DNA from 2 places in the Neobacillus sp. genome. Region 1 is predicted to be linked to the other one. Evidence: riboswitches for the same ligand, from Rfam matches in the RefSeq annotation. Region 1 holds a riboswitch; the other holds the start of a gene.
What was found. A riboswitch is a leader RNA that binds a small molecule or an ion and turns the genes downstream of it on or off. The one in region 1 is predicted to bind lysine.

Region 1 (4,943 bases):
CAAATGCCGTGGAAATATTAAGGAGGTTGAAAAGGAATTAGGAATTTCTTACCCAACTGTTCGGGGGAAATTGGACGACATTATTTCTTCGCTTGGTTACACAACGAGCAAGAAGATAGAAATCGATAAGAAAAAAATCGTTTTGATGCTGGAAAAAGGTGAAATTACCGCTGAAGAAGCCATTCAATTATTAAAAGAGGGGGAATCTTAAATGAAAGAAGAAATTTCAAGAGTGTTAACAATGGTTGAAGAAGGCAAGCTGGATAAGGAAAAAGCGACAGAATTAATCAATGTATTGCAGGGGAAAGATCAACCGATTCCACTTAAGAAGGAAACCTCCTACTTAAATAAAATGTTGAAAATCCGTGTTACCTCGGAACAAGGCGACAATGTAAATGTGAATTTACCGATAAAATTAATTAAGGCTGTATTAAAAGTGGGAACGAGTATCGCTGAAAGAATTCCTGAAGCGGAAAAGTATGTTAAGGACATTAATGTCGACTTGTTAATTGAGGCTATTGAAAATGAAGTAGATGGACATATTGTCGATATTACCTCGGCAAATGGAGATAAAGTATTTGTGGTGATTGAATAAACTTATGCTCAAAGTCCATGTGAAACTAAAAGATAAAAAGTTTACCGTTCCTATTCCCTATCCAGTTTTAAATATTTTTGGCAGTGTTATTTCTTCGAAAAGGTTAATTAAATTTATTAATACGGCCATTGAAAAAGAAGGGAAAAAATTTGTATTACCCCAAATTGATAGAAAAGACCTAAAACCATTGCTTCGGGCACTATTAGAAAATAAAGGTTTGCTATTGGTTGAGACAAAATTAAAGGACGGTACAGAAGTCACTGTTAAGTTATGAAGTATTATTTCCGATTCAGATATAATGCTTTTTTTTACTTAAAGCAAAAGCACGCAAATGGTTGCGTGCTTTTGTTCTAATATAAGAATTTATAACATTGGACTTCGAGAAATGTCCAGCTCCAGGCACCATCGGCTAGTGTACTTCGCTCTTCTCCCTACGATAAGTCAACATCGGTTCGCTCCGCTCACCGTGTTTCCTTTATCTCAGTCGAAGCGCTCCAGTCCATACGCCGATAGGCTGGCGCCTTGCGCTTTTCTTGTGTTAATTATTCAAATCACAATCTTGTAATCGGATTATCTTTGTTTTCTTAGTGAATTTATATCCAAGCCATAAAATAAGGAATAATGGCAGTCCGATATAGGATACAAGAACACCATTCCAGTCAATATGGTTACCAATAAAGGCCGAATAGTTTTGACCTAAAACAACAAATCCACAAACAACAAAAGCGAAGATTGGCCCGAATGGGAATAACTTTGCTTTAAACGGTAACAGGCTCATATCCTTACCTTGAGCAACAAAGGCTTTACGGAAGCGATAGTGACAAATCGCGATTCCGAGCCAAGCGATAAAGCCAGACATACCTGAAGCATTTAATAACCAAACGTATACCGTACCGTCTCCAAAAAATGAAGCAAGAAAGGCTAGTGACCCTACCAAAGTGGTTGCAATTAGTGCATTTACTGGTACACGATTTTTATTTAATTTACCAAGAAATTTTGGTGCTTTTCCTTCGCGTGCCAAATCCCAAAGCATCCGTGTTGAAGCATACATTCCGGAATTACCCGCTGATAATACCGCAGTTAAAATAACGGCATTCATAACCGAAGCAGCAAAGGCAATCCCTGCTTTTTGAAAAACAAGAGTAAATGGTGAGACTGTAACATCTCCATTGGCTAAATTTCCATTCGTATAAGGGATGAGCAGTCCAATAACAAGAATAGCTAATACATAGAATAATAAAATTCTCCAGAATACTTGTTTCACTGCACGAGGAATGGCTTTTGCAGGATCTTCTGTTTCCCCGGCGGCAACCCCTAAAAGTTCAGTTCCTTGGAAGGAGAAGCCCGCAGCCATAAAGATGCCCAGCATCGACATAAAGCCGCCATGGAAAGGGGCATCACCGATTGTGAAGTTTTTAAAGCCAATAAAGTGGTCACCCATAATTCCAAAAATCATCAATGTTCCGGTTACGATAAAGATAATTACAGTAACTACTTTAATTAAGGAGAACCAATATTCCGCTTCCCCAAACCCTTTGACTGACAAATAATTTAATAGGAACATAATAACTAAAAAGACTGCACTCCATAGAATGGAGGGTGTATGAGGAAACCAAAATTTCATAATCATTGTCACCGCTGAGAGTTCAGCAGCAATCGTAATGGCCCAGTTATACCAATAATTCCAACCAAGTGCAAAGCCGAGGGCAGGATCAATAAATTTGGTTGCATACGTGCTAAAGCTTCCAGCAACCGGCATGTACGCACCCATTTCTGCTAAGCTTTGCATTAAAAAGTAAACCATTACACCAATAATTAGATATGAAAGAATAGCGCCCCCGGGACCTGCAGAATGAATAGCTCCACCACTTGCAAGAAATAGACCAGTACCAATAGTTCCGCCCAGAGAAATCATCGTTAAGTGACGTGATTTCAAGCTACGTCTTAATTGATTTGTATCTTCTGTAGGTGTATGGACTTTAGTATTAACATCATCTTTAAGTGCTCTAGCTGTTTGCATTGTCATGACTCCTTTTTATTAATTTGGAAGGAGTTATTTGGAATAAAAAATGCCATCGAAGTAGAATCGATGGCATTGTAAATACCCCGCATCATACCTTCCGAAAGATAGCTCAACACGTAAGACTGGTAGGGTCATACGTGACAGTTCTGTTCCTATTCGGAGACAGCCCCAGCATGATTATCATGAGATGAAAATCACACTTCGGCAGCTTTTCCTTTCCAACGGAGTCAGGGATGTCTCTTGCATCTCGTCCGATGTACTAATAAAAACTGCGACCTCTACCTCATCGGTTTGATGAGGATTTATCATATGAATTTTAATATATTACTAAAGTATAAATATTAATTTGAATTTGTCAATAGAAAAATTGCCAGCTTTTTAAATACTATTGTGAAAAAACTATCATTTTACATTGAATGTGAGAATCGTTATGATTTATTAAATAAAATAGTGCTGGTATTGGAGGGAACATTATGCAGCTAGTGGGAATGATTACAGGTTCTCTTATTATTGTGATGTCATTTAACCTTTTCTTAATTCCTCACGAGGTGTTAAGCAGCGGTATGAGCGGAATTTCTATGATTTTAGGAATGATTACCCCCGTTAATACAGGCTTGGCCAACTTCCTGTTGAACTTTCCTTTATTAATTTTGGGGTATAAGATGCTAGGGAAAAAGTTCGTCATGAATTCCATCTTTTCGGTGCTAATCATTTCATTGGGGCTATATATAGTTCCAGTATTTCCAATCGCTAAGGATACAATTCTTTCCTCCATATTTGGCGGGGCTTTAACAGGGCTTGGTGTAGGAATTGTGTTTCGTTGTTCAGGATCCACTGGAGGATTCGATATAATTGGAATGATTGTTGCAAGAAAAAAGGATTTTCCAATTGGTGTATTGCTCTCAGGGATGAATGCCGTTGTCATCGTCATCAGTGGATTTTTGTTTAATTGGGATACTGCACTGAATACATTGGTATCTATCTATGTCACCGGTAAAGTGGTGGATGCCATTTATACCGATCATGCAAAGTTAACTCTCATGATTATTACAGAATATGGGCAAGAAATGAGAGAACATTTACTGACCAACTTGTATCGGGGCCTGACGATTATGGATGGTGTTGGTGGCTATTCAAATGATAAACGAAATGTTTTAATTACGGTAATTTCTAGGTATGAATTGAATGAAGTCAAAAACCTTATTTCTGAAGTGGATCCAACTGCATTCGTGAATATTACAGAAACAATTGAGGTTATGGGTCTGTTTCATAGGCCGAGCCCATAATAACAAAAAGGCTTGCACAAATAAAAAGTGCAGGCCTTTTTCAAATTGTTGTCTAGCTTATGAATTTTTCCTGTTCTTAACCCATTCCATCAAGACATGGATAACTTCTTTTAGTTCTTTACCAACAGGAGTTAATTCATATACGACTATTTTAGGACAAGTATTCAAAATATTTTTGACAATCAACCCCTCACTTTCTAAGTCACGCAAACGTTCTGTTAATAGCCGATCTGAAATTCCCGGAATAGAGGAAACGATTTCATGGTATCGTTTCGGACCATCAAGCAGAGAATAAATAACAGCTCCCATCCATCTCTTACCGATAAATTCGATGGCACTGTGAAAATTGGTGCATATTTGTTGTATTTCTCTTTTATTTTTAGATAAACAATTGTCGGTCATATGCAAATACCTCTTTTAAACTATTCTTTTCTATTCTAATAATAACATACCCAAAATACTTGACCAAATGGACTTACTAATAGTAAGATGGCCATGTACTTACTTTTAGTAAGTTGATAAATCCTAGGAGGCAACAATCATGCAAACGGTATTATCTAAAAGTTTATCTGAAGTGATTAATGAACGTCACTCCGTCAGAAAATATGATTCAACTTTTAAAATTTCACAAGATGAAATTAAAGAAATTCTTAAAGAAGCAACAAAAGCTCCATCATCTAGCAATCTCCAGCCTTGGCGCTTTATTGTAATCCAAGACCAAGATGTAAAAAAAGAACTGAGAGCGATTGCAAACAATCAAGAGCAGGTTGAAACTGCATCTGCTGTGATTGCAGTCCTTGGCGATAAAGAAATGTATAAAAATGTAGAGAAAGTATATCGCGGTGCTCATGAAGCAGGATTTATGGACGAAGCAAATATGCAGCGTTTAATTGAGAGTACCAATAGGACGTATCCATATGCCCCGGAAGAAGTCAGGAAAAATATTGCTTCTTTTGATGCAGGGCTAATTTCCATGCAATTGATGTTGATTGCAAAGGATAGGGGTTATGACACAGTTCCAATGGGCGGTTTTAATAAG
Region 2 (4,943 bases), on a different contig from region 1:
GAATTCCAACAATTGATAGAATAACGAAAATACCAATTGTCACATATGTAGAAATCACTTGTGAACGTGGTGACACAGTAATACCCCAGCTTACTAAGAATGACCATAACCCATTGGCAAAATGGAAAATTGCTGAAAGGATACCCACAAGATAGAAAACGAACATGACTGGTGATGAAAGAATATTATGCATCATTTCATAAGAAACATCTGCCGTGCCTAGTGCATCAGCTACACGCGTCTGCCATACGTGCCAAGCTATAAAAATAAGCGTGATGACGCCTGTTATCCTCTGAATCAAGTACAACCAGTTCCTGAAAAAACCAAAATTTTTGACATTGCTTTTAGCGGTAAAGACAATATAAAGTCCATAAATTGCATGAAAAAGCATTGGTAAATAAATAATTACAGTTTCAAGGACAATCCGGAATGGAAGATTTCCCATAAAAGCCGCAGCCTTTTCAAAGGAATCTGGTCCTCCTGTGACAAAATGGTTGACTACAAGGTGCTGCGTCAGAAATACCCCAATAGGAATAACCCCTAGCAACGAATGCAATCTCCGGTTAAAAAACTCTCGATTACCCGCCATAATTTTACCCCCCTTAGTTTTTAAAAAATGGTGTTAAGTTTCTTCCCCTTTTAACTTATCAGAATTTACTATTCATAAATTCTGAATTGATAATTCAACAATGCCTTATGAACCTAATTCGAACTAGCAATTGGCAAGTTTTCATTATTCCCCTTGAAAGAATTTATATCCTAGCACCACTGTGACAATAATGTGACATGTCCATTTTACTCCCATCATCATAGAGCGTCAAGAAAACGGATACACAATTCTTTGGTAATTAATAAAATTTTTAAAATATATTGATATTGTAATAGGAGGGAACTCCCCTCTTTCCTTTAACTGGATTTTTCTGTTAATCAACATGATTCTTACATTTTAATTACCAATATCTTACGGTAAAATAATTTTCCTTAAAAGGATAAGATAATTATGATGGTAAAAAAGATATAGTATTGCAAAATAATTAAAAATACATTATCAATTGTTTTTTCTGGGGAAATGTACTGAAACTCAACTTAATTTGTATATAATAGAATGATAGAAAGAGGGGAATCTTGTGAAAGAAAGTACAGACGTTGATCAAACTTTGAATACTGGGGAGCCAAGAACCATATCCATATTCGGATATGAATTAATCAGGGAAATCCTTTTGCCAGAGATTTTAGGGAAAGATTCTCCCGAAATTTTATATTGGGCTGGAAAACGCCTCGCCCGGAAATTTCCTTTAACCGATTATGATAAAGTCATTGAATTTTTCGCTAATGCATCTTGGGGACAGCTTGAAATAAAAAAAGAAACGAAAAGTGAAATTGAATTTGAACTAACAAGTCCTTTGATTGTGTCCCGGGTAAAGTCAAAAGCTGAGCACTTTTTCCAGCTTGAAGCTGGCTTCCTGGCCCAGCAAATCGAACTTCAAAAAGAAGTCATTGCAGAAACCTTCGAGCATCCAGTAAAAAAATCCAACAAAGTCCAGTTCACCGTCAAATGGGACAGCAAGGACCAAATCTAATTACGGTTATCCTTTTAGGGTGTCAGGCACCGTCCAAACGGACGGTGCCTTGACACCCTTTTCTAATTATCCCCAAGCTCAAATGCCTTGTGCAGTGCTTCTACTGCTTTAAGCATATTTTTTTCTTCAATAACAACAGATACTTTAATTTCTGATGTGCTGACCATTTTAATTTGAATGTTATTACTTGCCAACACTTCAAACATTTTTGCGGCTACTCCAGGGTTGGAAATCATACCTGAACCAACAATTGACACCTTTGCTAATTTATTTTCTGCGTCCAGCTGTTCGTAACCCAGCACTGGTTTATTATTTTCAAGAACATTTAATGCTTCTAGCCAGTTATCTGTATGAATCGAGAACGATAAATTGGCTGTTCCTGCTTCTGTTGTACTTTGTATGATAATATCAACGTTTATTTGATTTTGCGCGAGCGTGGTAAAAATTGTTGATAAACTTGTTAAGGAATTGGTTAATCCTAATACGGTAACCTTCGTTATTTCATCTTCAAATGCCACTCCGCGTACTACTAGGTTTTGTTCCATAGTTGCTTCCCCCTCTATGACTGTACCTGCGATTTTTTCCATACTTGAACGCACCTCGAGCCTGACTTGATAGTTTTTGGCAAACTCCACTGCTCTTGGATGGAGCACACCGGCACCTAAATTGGCGAGTTCGAGCATTTCATCGTAGGACACAGATAATAACTTGCGCGCCTCTTTGACATACCTTGGATCTGTTGTAAACACCCCGGTCACATCCGTATAAATATCGCATTTATCAGCTTTCAGTGCTGCTGCTAAGGCCACCGCTGTTGTATCAGATCCGCCGCGGCCAAGTGTGGTAATTTCACCGTCTTCTGTTATTCCTTGGAAACCCGCAACAATGACAATCTTACCATTTGATAGCTGACTTTTAAGGGCCTCTGTGTTGATTTTTGTGATTCGGGCGTTTCCATGGATGGGTTCTGTTACGATTCCTGCCTGCCAGCCAGTATAAGAAACAGCATCAAGGCCTTGTTGATTTAAGGCCATCGACAATAGTGCGATAGTCACCTGTTCCCCTGTCGAAAGGAGCATATCCATTTCCCGCTTGCTTGGCTGTGAGGAAATTTCCTTTGCCAGGCCGACCAGCTGATCCGTCGATTTTCCCATTGCCGAAACGACGACAACGACGTTATTGCCTTTCTCCGTCTCCTCTTTTACACATGCTGCCACATTCAAAATTCTTTCTACACTGCCGACGGAGGTTCCCCCGAATTTTTGTACGATAAGCCCCATAGTTTTTTTCTCCTTCTTTCAAATGTTACTCTTAATTTTCCCCATAAATGCAAAAAAGCAATGAGAAGGGCCTCTCATTGCTTTAAGAACACGAAGAAATAAATTCTCGTACACACAATGTAAGATAGCTCTCCAAGACAATCGTCTTGACAATCCGGCATTTATTCAATGCAAGACCAGCAAAGAAAGAAATGAGACCTTCTTTACTTCGGCGAACTTTCCCTTTCATGATTCTTCTCAGAAGCTCATCCCTCTCAGAACCACTACTCTTGAAGCTCGCACCTCTACCTTCACTTTAATACGTAAAAAGTGATAGTAAATTAAATTTTCACTCATTATAGCATGTTCTTTTTTTTCTGACAATATTATGAACGAAGTTTATTGACTAATTCTTCTGCGACATTAGTTGGAATTCCGAGGGCTCGAAATTCTTCAAACGTTGCTTCCTTCATTTTCTTAACAGAGCCAAATTCCTTTAACAATTGCTTTTTCCGCTTTTCCCCAATACCAGGGATATTATCGAGTAACGATTGAAAGACACTTTTCCCACGGATTTGACGGTGGAAGGTAATCGCAAAGCGGTGAACCTCATCTTGAATCCTTTGCAGTAAATAAAATTCCTGGCTGTTCCTTGCTAGCGGGACAATTTCCAACGGATTGCCGTAAAGGAGCTGTGATGTTCGGTGTTTTTCATCCTTCACAAGTCCCGAAAGCGGAATATCTAGTCCAAGTTCATTTTCCAACACATCCCTGACTGCTTCCACATGCCCTTTTCCACCATCTATGATAATTAAATCCGGAAGTGCCAGATTTTCCTTTAAAGCTCTGGAATATCTTCTTCTCGTTACTTCCCGCATTGATTCATAATCATCAGGGCCTTTAACAGATTTGATTTTATATTTGCGGTATTCCCGCTTGTTTGCCTTGCCATCAATAAAAACAACCATCGCCGATACAGGGTCGGTTCCTTGAATGTTGGAGTTATCAAATGACTCAATCCTGTGTGGGGTATAAATCCCTAAAAGCTCACCAAGGGTTTCTACCGCCTTGATTGTTCTATCCTCATCTTTTTCAATTAATGAAAACTTTTCATATAAAGCTATTTTGGCATTTTTGATTGCCATTTTGACGAGATCCTTTTTTTGCCCCCGCTGCGGCTGCATCACTTTTACTTCAAGCAATTGTTCGGCCATGTTCAAATCTACTTCGTCCTGAATGAGAATTTCCTTCGGCTTGAAGTGATTTGTCTTTTGATAAAATTGGCCGAGGAATGTCAAGATCTCTTCCTCTGGTTCATTGTAAATTGGAAACATGGAAACATCTCGCTCTATCAGCTTTCCTTGGCGGACAAAAAAGACTTGGACACACATCCAGCCTTTGTCGACAGCGTATCCAAATACATCGCGGTCGGTAAAGTCGGTCATTGTGATTTTTTGTTTTTCCATAATGGTTTCAATATGAGTGATTTTATCACGGTATTCCTTTGCCCGCTCGAAATCTAACTCCTCAGCTGCCGCTGTCATTTTTTCCGAAAGCTCTTTTTTTATCTCCTTATACCCGCCATTTAAAAATCGAGTAATCTCGTCCGTCATTTGCTTATACTGCACTTCGGCCACTTCATTCACACATGGTGCTAGGCACTGTCCTAAATGGTAATACAAGCAGACGCGGTCGGGAAGGGTCGAGCATTTACGTAACGGATAAATCCGGTCAAGAAGCTTTTTTGTTTCGTTAGCCGCTCCGACGTTCGGGTAGGGGCCAAAGTATTTGCCTTTATCCTTTTTTACTTTTCTCGTGATAATAAGCTTTGGATGTCTTTCAGCAGTCAATTTGATAAACGGGTAGCTTTTGTCATCCTTCAGCATGATATTGTATTTTGGATCATATTTTTTGATTAGGTTTAATTCAAGTAAAAGTGCTTCAATATTCGTAGAAGTCACGATATATTCAAAGTCTTCGATTTCGTTGACGAGCCTTAAGGTCTTTCCATCGTGCGACCCGGTAAAATAAGATCGAACACGGTTCTTTAATACCTTTGCTTTCCCCACATAAATGATTGTCCCTTGACGATCCTTCATTAAGT

Region 2: it holds a riboswitch for lysine, as region 1 does, so the genes downstream of both, RTR43_RS08395 (aspartate kinase) here and RTR43_RS21140 (amino acid permease) in region 1, are expected to answer to the same signal.

Annotation. Positions count from the first base shown of each region.
Region 1 is NZ_DALZYO010000042.1:38,631-43,573, forward strand. It holds gene RTR43_RS21125 (DUF2089 domain-containing protein) at 1-211, shown strand, start outside; gene RTR43_RS21130 (SHOCT-like domain-containing protein) at 212-595, shown strand; gene RTR43_RS21135 (hypothetical protein) at 588-869, shown strand; gene RTR43_RS21140 (amino acid permease) at 1,134-2,615, opposite strand; lysine riboswitch at 2,716-2,907, opposite strand; gene RTR43_RS21145 (YitT family protein) at 3,092-3,904, shown strand; gene RTR43_RS21150 (winged helix-turn-helix transcriptional regulator) at 3,962-4,306, opposite strand; gene RTR43_RS21155 (nitroreductase family protein) at 4,446-4,943, shown strand, end outside.
Region 2 is NZ_DALZYO010000011.1:70,895-75,837, forward strand. It holds gene RTR43_RS08385 (succinate dehydrogenase cytochrome b558 subunit) at 1-589, opposite strand, end outside; gene RTR43_RS08390 (YslB family protein) at 1,128-1,580, shown strand; gene RTR43_RS08395 (aspartate kinase) at 1,643-2,860, opposite strand; lysine riboswitch at 2,978-3,155, opposite strand; gene uvrC (excinuclease ABC subunit UvrC) at 3,226-4,943, opposite strand, start outside.